Regions from separate parts of the Bacteroides faecium genome, predicted to be linked through region 2. Evidence: riboswitches for the same ligand, from Rfam matches in the RefSeq annotation. Region 2 holds a riboswitch; the other holds the start of a gene.
The links. A riboswitch is a leader RNA that binds a small molecule or an ion and turns the genes downstream of it on or off. The one in region 2 is predicted to bind thiamine pyrophosphate.

Region 1 (10,778 bases), 1.8 Mb from region 2:
TGAAGAATTCATTAAATATGATAGTTTATTATTGGACTGTATTCCTAATAATGTAATTGGGGATTTCACTCCAGAAGATAAGTTTTGGAATAGACAATACTTCTTTGATGAGTTTTATGTGCAAGTAGGTAGGATGGATACTAATTATTATGTGCATTATTATTCAAGGGCATTTAGAAAGTATTGATTCTTAAATTTAACACTAATCCATTAACCCAATACAACACTACTATGCCAAATCCAGAACCTAACAAGTGGACTGGTATCATGCTATTTGCAGGTACAGTCTTATTAATCATCATCATGGTGATACTGACAATCATAGCCAGTTCTCATATGTAAGAAGAGAAGGGGCACATGAAGTATTTGAAGTAAGTTACTTTGAACACTTGTACCCCCTACTTTATTAAAACTCTGATAAGGTAGATTTGTACTTTATTGATGCCTACTTATGCCAAGTGAACATCTATTGAATGAAACTTTAAACTAATTAAGTTATGAAACAGAAGGAAGAAACTTAGTATTTATATACTATTATATTAAAATAATATTGCTACTTTTGTAGCAGAGCAATCAATGACAGACTGTATTGAATATGCTGAAGAACTATTATAGAATTAATGAAGTTTTCAGCATGCTTGCAATGAAAGACTAACTTGTTGATTAATAGGCAAGACTGGCGGCGGCGCAGGCAGCCATTGAGGGATAGCTAAATACACTGGTTAGGTACTTAACTATCTGATAAATAGGCTGTGAATACTTGTAAAAGTATTTGCAGTCTATTTTATTTTGTGTAAACAGAAGTTGTGTATTTTATAAAAAACTAACTAAAAAGTTGTTTTAATGAAAAAAGGGTTATACTTTTGCACCCCGGAAACGGATCTAAATGGGGTCTAATGGTATAATTTTAAAAAAAAGAAGATGAAAAAGAGTTTATTATTGGTAGTTATCATGCTGGTAGCTATCGCTGTAAAAGCACAAGACATTTACGTAGGCGGATCTTTGAACGTTTGGCGTAACAGCACAGGCAACACTACATCATTTAAAGTTGCTCCGGAAATTGGATATAACTTTAATAAAACATGGGCATTGGGTGCCGAATTGAATTATTCACATGAGTATAACGAAGGCGTAACTGCCAATGCAGTATTTGTAGCTCCGTACGTTCGTTGGTCTTATTATCAGAACAGTGCTGTTCGCCTGTTTATGGACGGAACTGCTGCTCTCGGCTTTGTGAAAATCAAAGATGGTGATACCAGCAAAGCAGGACAGATCGGTATCAGACCGGGTATTGCTGTGAAACTGAACAAGCATTTCTCTTTTGTTGCTAAGTATGGTTTCCTGGGCTATCGTAGAAACATTAATACTTCCGGAGATTCTTTCGGTCTTAAACTGAGTAGCGAAGACTTGTCATTTGGCTTCCACTACGAATTCTGATAAGAAAAACCGAACAAAAAATAGGAAAGGGAGTTCTCTAAAATAGGAAATTCCCTTTCTTTATGTATAAACTCTATAATTTACGCACTTGTTAACGAAAAATTTGTTTAATACGAATTACAATTATACATTTGTATTGTTAAACAATGAGGAAGTATAATCCTTGAGTATTAATTTAAAACTTTAAAATTATGAAGAAGAGTGTCTTATTTGTATTATTTGCGCTGATTTCAGTAGCAGGTTTTTCTCAGATTACTGGTTGGAATGCCAAAGTTGGTATGAATGTCAGTAACTGGACAACAGATGACATGAATGCGAAAGTTGGTTTCAGAGTTGGGGTTGGGACAGAGTATGCATTCAATGATATGTGGTCATTGCAACCTTCTTTGTTCTTTTCTACCAAAGGAACAAAAGCTGATAATGGTGATTTTATGGGAGCTAGTGCAAAAGTGACTGTGAACCAAATGTATCTGGAATTACCAGTAATGGCTGCTGCTCGTTTTAGTGTGGCTGATAATACGAATTTGGTTATTAGCGCAGGTCCTTATTTTGCTTATGGTGTAGGTGGTAAAACAAAGGCTACTGTTAAAATGCAGGGAGATGAAGCTAAGGTAAAGTTTAATACTTTTGGAGATATAGACAAAGTAACTCTTGAATATAATGGACAAAGTGCAGATGTTTCTATTAAAGATCTTGAAGATGAAACTGGTGAAGACTTGTCAGGAGCGAAAGGACTGGATCGTTTTGATTTTGGTTTAGGTGTTGGAGTTGCGTTGGAATACAATAAATTTATTGTTGGTCTGGACGGACAGTTTGGATTGACTAAATTACAAACCGGTGGTGGCAAAAATATGAATTTTGCAATCAGCGTGGGATATAAATTCTGGTAAGTATCCATAGAAAAAAGAAAGCCGTTGCAGAAGATGATTCGCAACGGCTTTTTTATTATTGAGATTAATAAATGTAGTCTCTTTCTTTAATCCGACAATTTCTTCAACTTCTTGAAATGCTCGATTACAGCAAGATAATTTTGATCCGAGCAGGCATCGAACCTGTTCCAAAGGTCTCCCAGTACGACAGCTCCCCCAAAACCGAAATCTTTAATTTCCAGCAGATTGTCTTCGTTGATACCCCCCAATGCCATGACTTTGGAATCAATGATTTTGGCCTTTTGGGCTTCACGCAATTCTTCGGCAGTATATGTTGAATAGTAATTCACTTTAGAGATACTGTCATAGATAGGACTCATGAAAACATAATCATAGAAGTGCTTTTTGTTTTTCACCTCTTCGACAGAGTGGCACGAACAACTGATATGTCCGTCGTAGTCATGCGGCTCTTTCGGATTTCGCGCATTCAGGTGAATCCCCATCAGGTTGAACTCTTCCTTCAGATAAAAATGTTCGTGCGTGACAATGCGGCGGTGATATTTTTCCGGGATAAGAGTCAGTAATCGTTCTGAATACATGGCCGGAGTTTCCGGTTTTCTAAGATGTAGAATGTCCAGGCCCTCTTCGAAAAGAGCAGTAATAATCTTATCTTCTTCAACGAAGAAAGTGGGTGTGGTGACTACAATTAATTTCATTTCCTTTGTTAACTTGGATTGTTTAGCAAAGTTAGTGATTAACTATATCAGAAACCAACGTTTATAGTGAAAATTTGTTAGATTGCAATGTCCGCAAGTCAATAGTCCATAGTTCGCCTGCCAAAACATCGCCAAATCCACCAATAACTTTCAGAACTTCCGTTGCTTCAATGCTTCCTACGACGGCGGGAGTAATCCCCATTACACCTTTTGGCGGCGGTGGCATTCGCTTCATTTCTTCCTCGTCAGGATAGAGATCACGGTAACTTTTCTTCCGGTTTCCGAAATTGAATACCGAAACTTGTCCTTCAAAACCGCAGATGGCACCGTATATATACGGCTTTCCCTGTTCGATGCAAATGTCATTAATCAGATAACGTGTGGTGAAGTTATCGCAACCATCCACGACCATATCATATTCCCCGATAATATCACGAGCATTATCTTCTGTCAGTCGGGTAGAGTAGGGCTGTACTTTGATTTCACTGTTAAGGGCGGATAGTCGCTCCGCTGCACATACTGCCTTGGACTTACCCAGCTCTTTCTCGGAATAGAGTACTTGCCGTTGCAGATTGCTGATACTTACCACGTCATCATCCACCAACCCGATACAGCCTACACCGGCACCCGCCAAGTAGAGGGCGATGGGAGAGCCTAACCCTCCCACGCCTACTATAAGAACTTTGGCATCCAACAACTTTTTCTGACCTTCTTCTCCGATTTCGGGAAGAATCATTTGTCTGTCGTATCGCATCCGTTTATCTTTTAAAATCGAAAGACTGATCCCAATCTTTCCAAATCGGTTCACGGCCTAACTTTCTCAAATCACGTTCAACCTCTACCGCTTTCCGTTCATCGCTGACATGAAATTGTTCTAGTGTCTGTGGATAACTGTAATATCCTCCCGGCTCTGTTTTACTTTCCGCACTCATAGTCGTTACACCCAGTGTAGCCATATTATTCCGGATTTCAGCACTTTCGCGGGTGGAATAAGAGATGTCCACATCATGGTCGAAGATACGCATGGCGAATGTCAGTTGAGCCAGTTCCCGGTCGTTCATGATTACGTTCGGTTGGAAACCGCCATTCTCCGACGGGCGCATGCGCGGGAAGTTGACGCTGTATTTTGTTTTCCAGTAATATTTTTGCAGATAACGCAGATGATAAGCCATCATGGTGACATCCGTCCGCCATTCTTCCAGTCCGATCAGGACACCCATACCAATCTTGTGCACACCTGCCTGTCCCATACGGTCGAAACCATCCACGCGCCATTCAAATTTAGACTTCATGCCTCTTGGATGATACGTCTTGTAATTTGACTTATTATAAGTCTCCTGGAAACAAATCACTCCGTTCAGTCCATGATCCGTCAGTTCCTTATATTCTTCCACTTTAAGCGGCATTACCTCAATTTGCAGATTACTGAAATAAGGCTTTGCCAAATCCAGTGCACGGGCGATGTACGGAACTCCGGCTGCCGCAGGATTCTCACCCGTCACGAGCAGAAGATTCTCGAAAGGAGCCAATCGCTTGATAGCCTTGTATTCATTGATTATTTCTTCCTCTGTCAGTATCGTTCTTTTCATCGGGTTACTGATGTGAAAACCACAATAGACACAGGAATTGGTACATGAATTAGTCAGATAGAGCGGCACAAACATAGAGATTGTCTTGCCGAACCGTTCCATTGTATATTTTTGGCTAAGGCGTGCCATCACTTCCAGATAAGGAGTGGCGGCAGGTGAAATCAGCGCCATAAAGTCGTTGACGTCCAAATGTTCTTTCTTACCTAATGCACGGCGTACATCGGCATCAGTTTTGGAATAGATGGCTTTTGTCGTCTCTTCCCAGGGTATTTTTTCTAATTCGTCAGAGAACATTCTTATTAAATTAAAAATTAAAAATTGAGAATTGAAAAATGAGGTTGAGAGGTTGTCAGAACCTTTTTCCTCTTTTTACTTCTTACTCTTTTTTAAATCACGTGATAATCGCATCGCACAGAAGTTGGGCCCGCACATCGTACAATATTCCCCGTCGATGTGGTGTCCTGCACGGAAATAAGTCTGTGCCCGTTCCGGGTCGAGTGACAAGTCGAACTGGTCTTTCCAACGGAACTCATAACGTGCTTTGCTCAGTGCGTTGTCACGTACCTGTGCACCCGGATGCCCTTTGGCAAGGTCGGCGGCATGAGCAGCTATCTTGTAGGTGATAACTCCTACACGGACATCTTCTTTGTCCGGCAGGGCAAGATGCTCCTTCGGAGTCACATAACAAAGCATTGCCGTACCCAGCCATCCGATTTGTGCGGCACCGATAGCGGAAGTGATATGGTCGTATCCCGGAGCGATATCCGTCACCAACGGGCCGAGCGTGTAGAACGGTGCATCGTGGCACTTCTCAATCTGACGTTCCATATTCTCTTTAATCTTGTGCATCGGCACATGCCCGGGGCCTTCGATAAATGCCTGGACATTCTTGTCCCAGGCGCGAAGTACCAGTTCTCCCATCGTATCCAGTTCTGCAAACTGAGCTTCATCGTTGGCATCATAGATAGAACCCGGACGAAGTCCGTCTCCCAAAGACACCGCTACATCATACTCTGCCAGAATATCACAAATATCATCGAAGTGATCATACAAGAAACTCTCCTGGTCATGCTCCAGGCACCATTTACTCATAATACTTCCCCCGCGACTGACAATACCACACAGGCGATTATCGGCAAGGTGTACATTATGGCGGCGGATACCTGCATGAATCGTAAAATAATCCACTCCCTGCTCGCATTGTTCAATCAAAGTATCCCGGTAGATTTCCCATGTCAGGTCTTCCACTACACCGTTTACTTTTTCAAGTGCCTGATAGATAGGAACCGTGCCGACCGGAACGGGGCAATTGCGGATAATCCACTCGCGTGTCTCGTGGATATTTTCTCCCGTAGAGAGATCCATCAAAGTATCACCGCCCCATTTGCAACTCCACAATGCTTTTTCCACTTCTTCGTCAATGCTCGAAGTAGTAGCGGAGTTTCCGATATTCGTATTGATTTTCACTAGAAAGTTGCGTCCGATAATCATCGGTTCGGCTTCCGGATGATTGATATTGGCAGGCAGTACGGCACGTCCTTCCGCAATCTCCCGGCGGACAAATTCAGGGGTGATATGGCTTTTTATTCCCAATTCCTCACAGTTCATATTCTCACGGATAGCCACATACTCCATTTCGGGAGTGATGATACCTCTTTTGGCATACGCCATTTGGGTGATAGCTTCCCCTTTTTTTGCACGATAAGGCAGGGCGATATGTTCAAAACGCAGGTGGTCGAGATTCTTGTCATCCCGTCTCATGCGTCCGTATTCGGATGTGATTTCAGGAAGTTGTTCCACATCACCGCGACCTACAATCCATTCTTCGCGCATTCGCGGCAAGCCTTTTTTAAGGTCGATACTCATATCCGTGTCGCTGAACGGACCGCTGGTATCATATACATATACTTCGGGATTCGGTGTCGCAATCTTTTCTTCGCCTTCAAAACTGACGCTGGGCACTTGTTCCACTTTCCGCATGGCTACACGGATATTCGGATAAAGTTTGCCGGGTAAATATACTTTTTGAGAGCGGGGAAATTTTATTCTTTGTTCCATAATTGTTTTTTTAGTAGTCAGCTACTCATTCATATTATTTATCCAGGAAAGCAGTCAGAGGTGAGCTTGCTTCGGCTATAAAGTTGTTCGCTTGCAGTCCTAATCCCGCTTCGTAAGCCCGTCTTCCGGCTTCGGTGGCAGCTTTGAAAGCCTTTGCCATCTCTACCGGGTTTCCGGCAACGGCGATTGCCGTATTCACCAATACGGCAGAAGCACCCAGTTCCATTGCTTCGGCAGCATGGCTTGGCGCGCCGATACCGGCATCGACAACAACGGGGATACCTGCCTGTTCGATAATGATTTGCAGGAACTCTTTAGTTTGCAATCCCTTATTCGTGCCAATCGGAGCACCAAGAGGCATGACGGTAGCTGCACCGGCTTCTTCCAGACGTTTGCAAAGCACAGGGTCTGCCTGGCAATAGGGCAATACGATAAAGCCCAGTTTTACCAACTCTTCCGTAGCCTTCAGTGTCTCGATAGAGTCGGGGAGCAGATAACGGGGATCGGGATGAATTTCCAGTTTCAGCCAGTTCGTACCGAACGCTTCACGCGCCATCTGTGCGGCAAAAACAGCTTCTTCCGCATCACGTACACCGGAAGTATTGGGCAATAACTGGATATTCGGATGGATAATATGTTTCAGCATGTCGTCCTCTTTATTGTCCATGTCGATACGTTTCATGGCAACCGTCACCATTTCTGTGCCTGAAGCCAGAATGGACTGTTCCATTACTTCATTGGAATTGAATTTTCCTGTTCCCAGGAAAAGGCGTGAGTTAAATTCACGTCCTGCAATTACTAACTTTTCCATGTTTTTTGGAATTTAGAATGATAGATGTTGATTTATGAATTACTTAGAATTTTTCGTGTTTCCTCTACCGGATTTTCAGCCCGGAGAATCGTGCCGGACATGGCAATCCCGTTGACTCCTGTGCGGAGAATATCAGGAATATCCTCGTTCGTGATTCCACCGATAGCCACTACGGGCAGTTCGATATTCGCTTCCTTCATTTGGGAAAGGATGGACGAATATCCTTCCAAGCCCAGTACAGGGCTCAGGTTCTTCTTGGTAGTAGTGAACCGGAAAGGCCCGATGCCGAGATAGTCGGCTCCGGCGCGATAATGCTGCACGACGTCTTCGAATGTATTTGCCGTGCCGCCGATAATAAAGGCTTCTCCGAGCATTTGCCTTGCCTGGTCGATAGGCATATCCTTTTTACCCAGGTGCACGCCGTCCACTTCCAGTTTTTTGACCAGTTCGACGTGGTCGTCGAGAATTAAAACCGCTTCGTACTCTTTACAAAGTGGTTTCAGTTGCAGTGCCACCGCTTCCACTTCCTTGAGAGAAGCATCCTTCATGCGTAGTTGAATCCATTTGCACCCGCCTTCGAGTGCCATACGTGCCGATTCGAAGTATGAATACCGTTCGGTCTGATGCGTGATAAATTGTAGACTGACCATCACTTTATCCTCCGCATGCTGCCTTGATAATTACCAGGTTGTCATTCTCATGAAGCGTGAAACGTTCCCACTCGGTGCGGGGAATCATTTTGTTGTTCACGGCGATAGCGATACCCTGAACCGGAAGTTCGAGTTGCGCTGTCAGTTGTGTAAGGGTAGAGTCGGGAATCATTTCCACCTCTTTGTTGTTCACTTGTACTTTCATTGTCCTATCAGAATAAATAAGTTGAAAGTAAATACAAAGAGCGTGCTTTTATGGAAAGGCGATAAGAAGAAACACAATCCCTACGTCAGTACTAACTGCCTCAGGTTCCTAGGGTATAATCTCAGCCCCTCATGGGGCACCCCTTTGTCTTTACGGGGGCAAAGTAAGCGAAAAAGAAACAGAAAAACACTAAATCGACAGATTATTTTTCATTTTTCTGCCGATTCCTGTTTTTTGATAGGATGGGAAAAGACAAATCGTGCGCCATTCTTGTAGTTCTTGTCAATCCATATATCACCTTGCATGTACTGAATGGTCAACTTGCAGATAGCCAGTCCCAGTCCCGTTCCCTGAATAAACTCGTTCAGTTTCTCGAAACGCTGGAATACGAGTTCCTGTTTCTCTTCGGGGATTCCTGTACCGGTATCAGTCACGGAGAATAACATACATTGCTTTTCTTCGTCCACTTTGTAGTCCAGTGTGATACTTCCTCCCGCAGGCGTGAATTTCAACGCATTATTCAGCAGATTGATAATGATTTGTTGCAGGCGCAGCGGGTCGGTATATAATAGATACGGCTCTTTGGGCATCTGGAGACTGATATTTACATCTTTCGTTTTATTCTGATTCGTCAGAGTAATCATGTTTTGACAATGATTCATCAATTCACACCACTCATATTTGAATTGCAATTTACCTGACTCCAAACGTGATATATCCAATACATCGCTAATTAATTGGAGTAACAGATTGGAATTAGTCTGAACAATATTCGCGTATTCCTGAAGTTCGCCGTTATGGTCTACCGAATCAACAATCAGACTGGAAAAGCCTACGATGGCATTCAGCGGTGTCCGTATTTCGTGGCTCATGTTCGACACAAAGGCGCTTTTCAGTTGATTGGCTTCCTCGGCACGTTCCTTGGCATCACGCAGTTCGATTTCGGACGCTTCCAGTTTCTTTTTGTCTTCCCGCAATTGTTCCGTCGTTCTTTCGAGGTGGTTTTTCAGGATTTTAGTCCGGTAATAGTAATATAGTGAAATCATCAATCCGCCTATCAATACCAGGAATATGAGCAGGATGAACTGTACCTCCGTCTTATAAGCCACAAAGAAAGGAATCGGCTGATTGATAACAAGCGAGCCGACAGGCAGTTTCTTATCTTCAAATCCCCATTCTTTCAGCTTGTTGGCATCAAATTTATACTTATTAGGTAGAATATTGATGCTTCTGATATCAGTTTTCCCCCGGTCTAAAAATTGGTAGGCATATTCTCCCATACTTTTTCCCACCCCTTCATATTGGGGAACATATCCGCCGATAGCCCAGTATCCTATGGCGGTGGAAGTCAGGCTGAACACCGGCAGCAAAGGGTTGGCTTTGGAAAAAGCATAAACGGAGTTATTCATATAGGTAATTCCACGGTTGTCCACCCGCCAGATGCCGAGTAACATCACTGATTTTGGCGAAAGATTCCGTAGCTGGCTGACAGCCGTATCAATGGTATGAATACGACCGTCGATATAAGTAACCGACAATTCCGGATAATTTTTCAGGTTCTTTTTGAACCAGGCAAGCTCAGCCAGTCCATTGTATGTATTGTCTGATACGAATACCAGGTTATCCATTTCCGGATAAAAATCCTGCATCATTTCTATATCTTTGTTGATGTCATATTCGTATGTATTACAGTATTTTACATTGTACTCTTTCATCTTCTCCGTTAAGTCAATGCTTTGAGGCTCATAACTTCGGATATCAATAGAATCATCCGGGATATGGATGCCGTTGCGTGAAGCCATTGCGAAGAAAACGGGGAGCTGCTTGTATTTCTCATCTTCGAGATGAAGGAAACTGCTCCATGCTTCACCACCCAGTAGGACAACTAACTTCGCTTTCGGATGCTTGTCCAGAATATCGGTCAGTGTCTTTTTCCATTTATGGGCCTGGGTTAAATCCGTTGCATTCATATTTTCTACAATGGTAGAGTATTTTCCGCCCAATTGCGTATAAGTCTTTATAAATGCACTGATGTTATCGTAAGTATATTTAGTATCGGCATTATAAGAAGTGATGAAAAGTATTTCTTCCTCAGATTCTTCTGCGGTGGCGGCATTGCAGAAAATAGGGAAGAAAAGGAGAAAGGCAATGGCGGTAATCAATCGTATGTTTTTTCCTTTATGTAATGTCATAATTGTTTGTTATGCTGATATGAGTGTTGCAAAAATACAACTAATGTAGCTGATATACAATAAATATTGATTTTTTATGTGAGAAAAAAGGCCGCTGTGATTTTCACAACGACCTTTTCATTAGTATAGTTTAGTCAGTAAATCCGGTTACATTCTTTTTTCAACCACATCCCAGTCGATGATGTTCCACAGGGCGTTGACATGGTCGGCACGGCGGTTTTGGTAATCCAGATAATAGGAGTGTTCCCACA
Region 2 (10,778 bases):
GGCCCATTCACAAACAACAGCTCCTTCCGGACCTGCCATCATAAAGTGAAAAGTTTCCATTTCTTTCAAGCGCAAGATATCTCCTACTTCCTGTTTTACACAATTCTTGCTTTTAACAGGTCCATGCGTGGCAGGAACCGCCGGAGCGTCCGGGGTAGTCTCTCCTATCTCAGAGAAGTTGTAAACCCATCCTTTCTCTACCATCCATGATTCATGTTTGGCAGGGAAATCCGTTTTCACATGGGCATGTTCAGGAATCATCTGTCCCGGAAGTAGATAAATGGCATGGGCGAAATAGCCGTATGTCGGGTCGTTTATCCAAAAGATACCGCCCATACCTACATTTTCGAAATCTCCCAAGCCAAAGTCCGTTACCCACATATTCTCAGCCATAAATCCTGTAAAAGGGATGTTATAGTGAACAAACATTTCCTTCATTGCTTCAATAGCAGTCTCTTGCCGGAACACGCCATTCTTATAGAAATCGGCATTGGTGTACTTTTTCAAATTAGTCATCGTTTTTATCTGTTATTATTTATATTAGTATCGTATTTATTCTATCGCTATTCCTTCTATTTCAATCAATAGTTCTTCCCTGCATACGCCGGCTTGCAGATAGGATACGGGAATATTCAGTCCATAACTTTCAAGTCCCCTCCTTGCAAGCTCATAATCCGACTTGTTCTTCAGATAGACACGCAACATCACCAAACGGGCTTCATCTATTAATTGGGCGATATTCTCCATCGTAATCTGCAACTGACGTTCCAGACCGACGCCTTTCAGACTTTCTTCTCCGCGTATAGCGGCTGTTCCTGAAATATAGACCAAACGCCGGTCATGAAAAGTCATGCTCTTGGCACGTTCAAACTTCGGAGTAGTCTTTTTCTGCCGGGCTTCTTCAAGCACTTGTTCAGAATAGGCATGGGCGGCAACCTGCAATTTATTATCAATAGGAGTGGCGAAAGCATCAGACGTATGAAACACCGCCGCATCTGCATCAATCAAAATGCCGCCCAGGTTCATGCCGATTCCCGTAGCGGCAGGATACCCTTTCGACCAGTCGCTTTCCGCATAAAACGCTGTACGCACATTGTTAAATGACTGGTAGTGCTGACCGGCTCCGTCATATCCGGTTATCTGTTCTATATAATTCCATTGGCGAATAATACTGCTGACAGGAAATGACTCCTTATCCAACACACCTCTCAACTGCCGGAAAGCTGCTGCCGACTGTTGTTCTCTGTCCGTACAGGATTCATCCCCTTGAAATCCGCCTGCAAAAAGGAAACGTCCCGATTCATTTTCTACCAATACATAAGAAATGTCCTCATATCGACGATACGAAATCCGTTCGTTCCTATCGGGGCGGTAACTGTGCACTTCCAGTACTAAAGGTGCATCCAGTACCGGTTGTGAGACATAGCTAAGTGCAGGCTCGCAATCTCCGAAAAAACAGCGTGCCTTCATCTTGAAAATCTGACACCAGGCGACATATTCCTCTTCCAAAGCAGGCGTACCAAACAAAACCAGGCGTAATATGCTCTCCTTTTCGGGCAACTGCGATAATAAATCGTCTATCATGGACGAAAAATCATTGGCAGAAGCAACATACAGAGAGTAATGTATTTTATCGCAATAATTCATAAGCCTTCTTCTTACAGGGAATTTACGTATTCGGTCAATTCCTCTATTTCTTTCTTTGAAACCTTTTTGTCAACTCCATGTTTATGGACTTCAAACACTTCCTGCATGGTAGCAGCACGCCCGTCAAACAGATAAGGAGCTGTACGCCAACATTCCACTAACGTAGGAGTATCCCATCCTTTCTCAAATTCTATATCTTCACCAATCCGGTGCATTTTCATATCCGTATAGAAAGGGCCGCTATGACATTCGCCACACTTCAACTTATCAAAGACTTTCCTTCCCGCCTTAGCTTTCTCCGACAGTTCTCCGTTTATCAGATACGGACTGGGAACCGGACGCAAAGACTTCATATAAGCATCTACACATTCCGCCATTTCTTCTTCGGGTTCATAAAACTGGATATAGCGGAAACCTGCCCGCACCGCTATTTCGGCTTTGGCACGAATACCCGAAATCATATTTGGGGGTGTCACATGACTATAAAGCATACTTTTACAATTCTTCGGATTGCCCACCCCGTCATTCATTAAATCCCAGTTCATACCGTCCGTACGACCATCTCCGGGGTGACATCCGTTACAGCTTTGCCATCCTTGATAGCAATGTCCGGCATCATTAAAGTATTTCTCCCCTTTTTGTTCTTTTGTCTCGGTACGTCCTATATTCATGTTAACGGCAGCTACCGACAGCGTATTCACATCCACTATATTTAATATATCGGCAAAGTAGGTGGGAATAATCAGTTTATTATTTGAAATCAGGAAATTGCGCGGTCCGTTGCCCTGCAAAGGAATCCTTTTGCGAAGGCCATAGAGAAAGGTCAAGTCGTAGTCCAAACGACTTTTATCCTCATAACTCATAAATTTATTCAGCATCCGGGAATGGTCGATGACACTGACTTCGTGTGTTCCGCTATGAGTTGCATAGATATATTTCTCATCGCAAGCAATTCCCCATATACCGGCAGCTCCCCGGTCGGGCTCGTCCACCAATACGGCTCCTTCAAACTCCTGCTTTTCTACATTGATGATACTAAAGGCACTTGTATTCATCCATCCCTGCTGCAATTGTGAAGTAGGTACCATAAAACGACCTAAATTATGAGATACATAAATATACTTGCCATCAGGAGTAATACACATATTCTTCAAAGCGTTACTACCATTTGCCAGTTGGATGTCCTTCACCTTGGTGAAGTTCTTCATATCGATTACCGATACACAGGCTGCCACTACATCCAAGTCTGCCCGTTGCGCAGGCAAGAAGTTTGCAACAAACATATATCGTCCATCCTTACTGAATATAGCAGACAGTGGTTCACGCAAGACTTTCACATTTCGCACCACTTTACGCGACACAACATCTATCTCACTCACAGTATTGGCAAATTGATTGCATACATATATATGTTTCTTGTCCGCATCAAATACAGGATGGCAAGCTCCCGAACCGGTAGGAATCACCGCTTCCACTTGTCCCGACTTCAATGACAGCACTTCCAGCCGTCCGGTTTTCCCAAAAGTAGTTACATATGCCATATCCCCATCGAGTAAAAGCCCCGTGGGAGTCTCTTTGAACGGATACGAACGGAGCAGAGTTTTCCCGTCAGCGGCAAAAACATCCAGCCGTTTTGTTCCCTTTTGAGTCATCAATAGTTCTCCTTTTCCATTGACGGCAGTGCCCGTGGTAAAGAAAGGCGGATTTCCGGCCGTTGCCAGAGATATGCCGCAGCCGAGCAAGCAAATTAGTAAAAAGTTCCTTATCATAGTATCTTGTGTTTTTAGGACGTTATCTTTTAAACTCTCCTGTATCCCAGTTCGGATGAAATCTGCCCGGCTATCTCCTTGACAATCTGCACGGTGCTTCGCAACTGTTCTTCCGTCAGACGGTCTTTGGGACCTGAAATCCAAATAGAACCACAGGGGTATCCCGTATAATTGAGGACAGGTGCACCCACGCAAATCACTCCGCTCAATTCTTCTTCGTTATCCAAAGCATATCCCTGCTGATAAACTTTTTCCAGTTCTTCCAGGTAAGCTTCCCGTGAAGTAATCGTACGGGAATTATAACGGGGGAAAGTCATATAAGAAAGATAACGGTTGCGGACGGTTACGGGCAGATAAGCCATGATGGCTTTTCCCGGTGCGGAGCAGTGCAACTCAAAAGGTTTGCCCGGCGACAATACAAAGCAGAACGCATGATGTCCCCGTGCCTGTTCGATAAAAATACCTTTTTCATCTCCCAATACACCGAAACAGGCTGTCTCTTTCACCCTGTCCCTCAAATCACGCAGATGCGGCAGGACTGTTTCCAGCAAATTGTGTTCATTCAGCGCACGGAAACCCAGTGTCAGCAATTTCCGGGTTAACTTATACCGCTTGGCATCTTCACTAAAAGAAAGATAATCCAGACGTACCAATGTATTCAGGATGCGGTAGGCAGTAGTCTGCGATATATCAAGCGCCTGCTTGATTTCCTGCAATGTCTCCCCTTCCGCCCGTGAAGAAAGGTATTCAATCACTGCAATGCCTTTTTCTAAATTAGGCACTTTATAATTATCGTCTGCTTTTTCCAGACTTTGCTCTGTATTTTCCATATTTGGCAACATGTTTTCCATATTTGAAATATCATTCCAGCTTTTGATTAAAAATAGGGATGTTGCTCTTAAATGGAACTACGGATATGCAAAAAGAAGTTAAGTCTGCTGTATAACATAATTTGGGACACTAAATATGTATCCCATATTGATGCTTCACTTCGGCCATCACAAAGGTACTTTCCAACGAACCCAGGCTATCAATCGTGCCTAATACATTCAGAATAAACTCCTGATAATATTTCATATTGGGAGCATGAATCTTCAATAAGTAATCATAGCTACCCGATATGTTATAGCATTCGGTCACTTCGGGAATATCCTGTATGATTCGGGTAAATTCGGCAGCAATATCCCGATTCAGCCGCCTGAGCTTCACACTGCAAAATACCACAAATCCCTGATTCAGCTTTTCCGCATCGAGTACGGCGATATACTTCTTTATATAACCGCCACTTTCGAGACGTTTGAGACGTTCGAATACAGGGGTTGATGACAAACTCACCCGCGCAGCCAGCTCTTTGGTAGTCAGACGGGCATTCTCTTGCAAAGTACGGAGTATTTGCAAATCTACTTTATCCAGTTTCTCTAATGTACTCATAGAATAATATTCTTCTAAAAGGTAAATTTCAGGAATGAAGCAAATCATTCGTTCTACACAACCGTACAAAAATAGCATTATTTTCTATATTTTCATCATATATTGTTTGATAAACCCACGATCCATAACTTTGCAAGAAAATAAAGAAGATTATTAAACCTCAAAAACATACGATTATGGCAACAAAGAATTTACACTTCGAGACTTTACAGGTACATGTAGGACAAGAACAGGCAGACCCGGCAACAGATGCCCGTGCAGTACCTATTTATCAGACTACTTCTTATGTATTCCACAATTCGGCTCACGCTGCCGCACGTTTCGGCCTGCAAGACCCGGGAAATATCTACGGTCGTCTGACTAACTCTACCCAAGGAGTTTTTGAACAGCGCGTAGCTGCCCTTGAAGGTGGAGTAGCGGGTCTGGCTGTCGCTTCCGGTGCTGCCGCTATCACTTATGCATTCGAGAACATCACTCGTGCCGGCGACCATATTGTAGCAGCCAAGACCATCTATGGTGGGAGTTATAATTTACTGGCGCATACCCTGCCCAGCTATGGTATCACAACGACTTTTGTTGACCCCAGCGATTTATCGAACTTTGAAAAAGCTATCCAAGAGAATACGAAAGCGGTATTTATCGAGACATTAGGTAATCCGAATTCTAATATCATTGATATAGAAGCGGTATCCGAAATAGCTCACCGCCACAAAATTCCTTTGATTATAGACAATACATTCGGCACTCCTTATTTAATCCGCCCCATCGAACATGGAGCAGATATCGTAGTACATTCAGCAACGAAATTCATTGGCGGACATGGTTCTTCATTAGGTGGAGTGATTGTTGATTCCGGTAAGTTCGACTGGGTAGCTTCCGGCAAGTTCCCGCAACTCACGGAACCCGACCCTTGCTATCACGGAGTACGCTTTGTAGACGCTGCCGGGCCGGCCGCTTACGCTATCCGTATCCGTGCCATTCTGCTGCGTGATACTGGGGCAACTATCAGCCCATTCAATGCTTTCATCCTGCTGCAAGGACTGGAAACTCTTTCATTGCGTGTAGAACGTCATGTGGAAAACGCCCTGAAAGTAGTGAATTTCTTAAACAATCACCCAAAAGTAAAGAAAGTGAACCACCCGTCATTGGCCAATCATCCCGACCACGCATTGTATCAGCGTTATTTCCCGAATGGCGCCAGTTCCATCTTTACCTTCGAAGTGAAAGGCGGACAGGAAGAGGCACACCGCTTCATTGACAGTCTGGAGATATTCTCATTGCTTGCCAATGTTGCTGACGTTAAGTCACTCGTGATTCATCCGGCAAGTACTACCCATTCACAGCTTAATGCGCAGGAACTTGTCGAGCAAGAAATCTATCCGGGCACTGTCCGCCTGTCCATAGGAACAGAGCATATTGACGATTTGATTGCCGACCTGGAACAGGCACTTGCCAAAATCTAAGATACAGCGGTTTGTGTATGAACTTTCCGTCACTGTGGAACGTTATAACAATATAACATTAAAACATTGCAGTCATGGAAAAATATTTAATACACAGCAACGAACTGCATCTGATAGACGCAGAGAAAATCCATCAGGCCGTAGAAAAGATGGTGGAGTCACTCGACTTAGCCGCCGGTTCTACTACCAATTTTGACCTCTATCAGGTTGTAGAAGACTACTTTAAAAACCTTGAGAAGAGAAGAAAGATTAACCACGTACTGGGAATCAAAGAAGATAGATACGAATTGGTCGAGGACTTCGGCATCAAATAAAAGAAATTCCATTTAATCACACCAGACAAGTTTTTTATAACCAAAAGGAGAGAGTCCCACTTTCAGTGAAGCCCTCTCCTTTTTGGTTATATACTATGCAATAATCAGTTACCCTGATGTACCGTAAGTTGTGGGAATGGGAAATTGATGCCTTTCTCATTAAAGGTTTCATAAATTGCCTTATTAATATCGAAATATACTCCCCAATAATCTCCACTGTTCACCCACACACGAGCTACTACATTTACACTGCTGGCATCCAGCGCATGAAGAGCTATAAACGGTGCAGGTTCGTTCAGGATACGTGAATCAGCCGCCAGTATGTCACGGACAATTTGCTGTACCTTATTATAATCTTCTCCGTAGTCAATGCCGACAATCCATTCTACACGGCGGGTTGTCTGTGTATTGTAGTTCGTCACTACTCCGCTGCTCATTGCACCGTTCGGTATATAAATCACCTTGTTATCTCCCGTAGTCAGAATAGTATGGAAGATTTGAATCTCTTTCACTGTTCCCGAAACTCCCTGGCTTTCAATCCAGTCGCCTACTTTGTAAGGCTTGAATAAGAGTACAATCAGTCCGCCTGCGAAGTTCTGCAAGTTGCCGGACAAAGCCATACCGACAGCGACACCGGCAGAAGCCAAAAGAGCCGCAAACGAAGTCGTTTCAACACCCAGCGCACCGACAACGGAAATAATCAATAGGATAGTCAACAGAATATTTACCAGACTTTTGACGAAAGTCTTGATACTTATATCGACTTTTCTTTTATCCATCAGCCGCACGATGAACCTGTTGAGCATCGAGATAAGGAAACGTCCTACAATGAAAACGATGACCGCAATCAAGATACGTTCGCCGGCACGTATTCCAAAATCTATTAACTGTTGAGTGATAAGCGATAATTTATCTAAGCCGTCGGCATTAGCTATCGCTTCTTCCATTAATTTATCTGCGACCACTTGCGTAGAGTCCGCAACTTGTGTTGCTGTTGCTTGAAATAATAGTAGCATAATTGATATGTTATTTAAATGAATAAACGGTTGTTTTGTTATTTCAACAAACTGCAAAGTTATATTGTTTTTAGTAAATCTAAAAGTTTTTTTTGCTTTCCTCCTACAAAAGCCGTAATTTTGTCACCGATTCACTGGTAGGGGTGCCTTAACATGACGGGCTGAGAACATACCCATAGAATCTGAACCGGGTAATGCCGGCGTAGAGAACTAATTAATAAGCAAGATGAAAAAAATTGGATTGATGGCCGTCGCCTTATTAGGTGCAGGCATCACTGTTTATGCACAGACGAGTGCAAAAGATAGCATGAAAGTTGTAAACCTGCAAGAAGTGCAGGTAGTATCCACCCGTGCCACGGCAAAAACTCCGGTGGCATTTACCAACGTAAAAAGAGAGCAAATCAGTAAACAGAACTTTGGACAGGATATTCCTTTCCTTTTATCTACCACCCCTTCCGTATTGACCACTTCGGACGCGGGAGCAGGCGTAGGATATACCACCATCCGCGTACGCGGAACAGATGCTACCCGCATCAATGTCACCGCCAACGGTATCCCGATGAACGACTCCGAAAGCCACGCCATCTTCTGGGTGAACACTCCCGACTTCGCTTCTTCCCTGGAAGATATGCAGATTCAACGGGGTGCCGGAACGTCTACCAACGGTTCGGGAGCATTCGGTGCCAGCATCAATATGCGTACACAGAGTATCTCTTCCAAGCCTTACGCGGAAGTTTCCGGCTCTTATGGCTCGTTCAATACACATAAGGAAACGGTAAAAGTAGGAACCGGGCTGATTAATAAATACTGGGCATTCGACGCACGCCTCTCTAATATTCAGAGTGACGGTTATCGCGACCGTGCCTCATCGGACTTGAAATCGTATTTCGTACAAGGCGGTTATTTCGGTGAAAACACAACGGTTAAGTTTATTTCCTTCGGTGGAAAAGAAAAGACTTATCATGCCTGGGACGGCATCAGCAAAGAGCAGTTGGAGAACAACCGGACATACAACCCGAACGGAATCATCCTCGATGACAATATAGGAAAAGGAAATCCCATCGGTTTCTATGATGACCAAATGGATAATTACCGCCAGACGCACTATCAACTTTTGCTTAATCACATTTTCTCTCCGACATGGAACCTGAATATTGCTTTCCATTATACCAATGGTTTCGGCTATTATCAGGAATACAAAAACGGACGCAGCCTTGAAGAATATGGATTGAAACCTTTCTATCTCCCTAGTAATAGTGAGCCGCAGAAGAAAACGAATCTTGTCCGCCAAAAGTTAGTGGATAGCGACTTCGGCGGCGGCATCTTCTCATTGAATTATCAGAACGAGAAACTAAACGCTTCTTTCGGTGGTGGTCTGAACCGATACAGTAACGACCACTATGGAAAAGTGATATGGGTGAAAAACTACACTGAACAGCTCGACCCTGAACATGAATATTATCGTAATAAGGGTGGAAAGACAGACGGTAACATTTATCTGAAAGCTAATTATCAGCTAACCGGCGGATTAAGCGCTTATGCCGACCTGCAATATCGCTATATTCATTATACGATTGATGGAGATAATGATAAATGGGACTATACCGCAACTCCTGAACACTTGCAACGATTGGACATCAGAGAGAACTTCAGCTTCTTTAATCCGAAAGCCGGACTTTTTTGGCAAATCAATTCCAACCACAGTGCCTACGCATCTTTTTCTGTGGCACAGAAAGAGCCTACCCGTAATAACTATACGGACGGAATGTTCGACCAATATCCCAAAGCGGAAAAGTTACTGGATTATGAGTTAGGATACACTTATCGCAACGAATGGTTTACGGCAGGTGTCAATTTATATTATATGGACTATACCGACCAATTAGTATTAAACGGGAAAACCAATGATATAGGCGAAGCCATGGCGGAAAACGTGAAAGACAGTTACCGAATGGGAATCGAGTTGGCGTTGGGCGCTAAATTCAACGACTGGTTGCGTTGGGACATCAACGGAACATGGAGTAAAAACCGCATTAAGGATTATGTGGGTTACGTATATGATGAAAGTCTGGTGAATGGGGAAATCGTTGATAATCTATGGACGCAGACTGCGATTAAAGGGGGAAACTCTCCTATCGCCTTCTCTCCTTCTTTTATCGGAAACAGCCTGATAACTCTCGGCAGCAACGGACTGGAAATTTCTCTCCAGTCTCAATATGTCAGCCGCCAGTATCTCGACAACTTCGGCACAAAGGAAAACTCGCTCGATGCCTACTTTGTTAACCATCTCAGTGCGTCGTATTCTTTTAAGACCCGTCACACAAAAGGAATTACCATAGGAGCTACCGTTTACAACCTGTTCGATACAAAATATGAAACGAACGGATACTCGCAAAGCGTTGCCCTTTACGAAAACGGAGATAAGACAAAGGCGTATGTGATAAAGCATGACCCGCGTTTCTACCCGATGGCAGGCACAAATATATTGGCACATATTACTTTCCGTTTTTAAGCAGGTTTGAATGATGGAAATGAATTTCCTTGAAATATTCGGTACGATTGTCGGTTTAGTCTACCTTTGGTTGGAATACCGGGCAAGTATCTATCTTTGGATAGCGGGGATTATCATGCCTGCTATCTATATCTTCGTCTATTACGAAGCGGGATTGTATGCAGATTTCGGTATCAATATCTATTATCTGATTGCCGCCGTCTACGGCTGGTTCTTTTGGATGTGGGGACAACGGAAAGGAAAGCGGAATCAATCTGCCAATGCTGAAACAGGCAATGATAAACCGAAAGCTCTCCCTATCGTGCATACACCGTGGAAATGCTATCTTCCGCTTTTGCTGGTCTTCATCGTTGCCTTTATCGGCATTGCCTGGATACTCATTGAATACACAGACAGCAATGTGCCCTGGCTGGATAGCTTCACCACGGCATTGAGCATTGTCGGCATGTGGATGCTGGCACGTAAATATATCGAGCAATGGTTCGCTTGGATACTTGTAGACATTGTTTGTTGCGGACTTTATATTTATAAAGACCTTTATTTTACCTCTGCCTTATACGGACTTTACTCCATTATAGCTATCTTTGGCTACTTCAAATGGAAAAAATTAATGAGCATACAATGAT

Region 1: it holds a riboswitch for thiamine pyrophosphate, as region 2 does, so the genes downstream of both, thiS (sulfur carrier protein ThiS) here and BacF7301_RS01015 (TonB-dependent receptor) in region 2, are expected to answer to the same signal.

Annotation. Positions count from the first base shown of each region.
Region 1 is NZ_CP050831.1:5,254,300-5,265,077, reverse strand. It holds gene BacF7301_RS19650 (hypothetical protein) at 1-187, shown strand, start outside; gene BacF7301_RS19645 (outer membrane beta-barrel protein) at 922-1,437, shown strand; gene BacF7301_RS19640 (porin family protein) at 1,629-2,327, shown strand; gene BacF7301_RS19635 (thiamine phosphate synthase) at 2,414-3,022, opposite strand; gene BacF7301_RS19630 (HesA/MoeB/ThiF family protein) at 3,084-3,776, opposite strand; gene thiH (2-iminoacetate synthase ThiH) at 3,781-4,905, opposite strand; gene thiC (phosphomethylpyrimidine synthase ThiC) at 4,981-6,669, opposite strand; gene BacF7301_RS19615 (thiazole synthase) at 6,704-7,480, opposite strand; gene BacF7301_RS19610 (thiamine phosphate synthase) at 7,513-8,130, opposite strand; gene thiS (sulfur carrier protein ThiS) at 8,135-8,335, opposite strand; TPP riboswitch at 8,396-8,489, opposite strand; gene BacF7301_RS19600 (sensor histidine kinase) at 8,545-10,527, opposite strand; gene BacF7301_RS19595 (superoxide dismutase) at 10,675-10,778, opposite strand, start outside.
Region 2 is NZ_CP050831.1:243,971-254,748, forward strand. It holds partial or broken gene BacF7301_RS26145 (cupin domain-containing protein) at 1-522, opposite strand, end outside; gene BacF7301_RS00980 (chorismate transformation FkbO/Hyg5 family protein) at 553-1,647, opposite strand; gene BacF7301_RS00985 (YncE family protein) at 1,659-3,416, opposite strand; gene BacF7301_RS00990 (IclR family transcriptional regulator) at 3,446-4,246, opposite strand; gene BacF7301_RS00995 (Lrp/AsnC family transcriptional regulator) at 4,377-4,847, opposite strand; gene BacF7301_RS01000 (O-acetylhomoserine aminocarboxypropyltransferase/cysteine synthase family protein) at 5,024-6,310, shown strand; gene BacF7301_RS01005 (hypothetical protein) at 6,385-6,624, shown strand; gene BacF7301_RS01010 (mechanosensitive ion channel family protein) at 6,729-7,640, opposite strand; TPP riboswitch at 7,770-7,866, shown strand; gene BacF7301_RS01015 (TonB-dependent receptor) at 7,867-10,152, shown strand; gene pnuC (nicotinamide riboside transporter PnuC) at 10,166-10,777, shown strand; gene BacF7301_RS01025 (thiamine diphosphokinase) at 10,774-10,778, shown strand, end outside.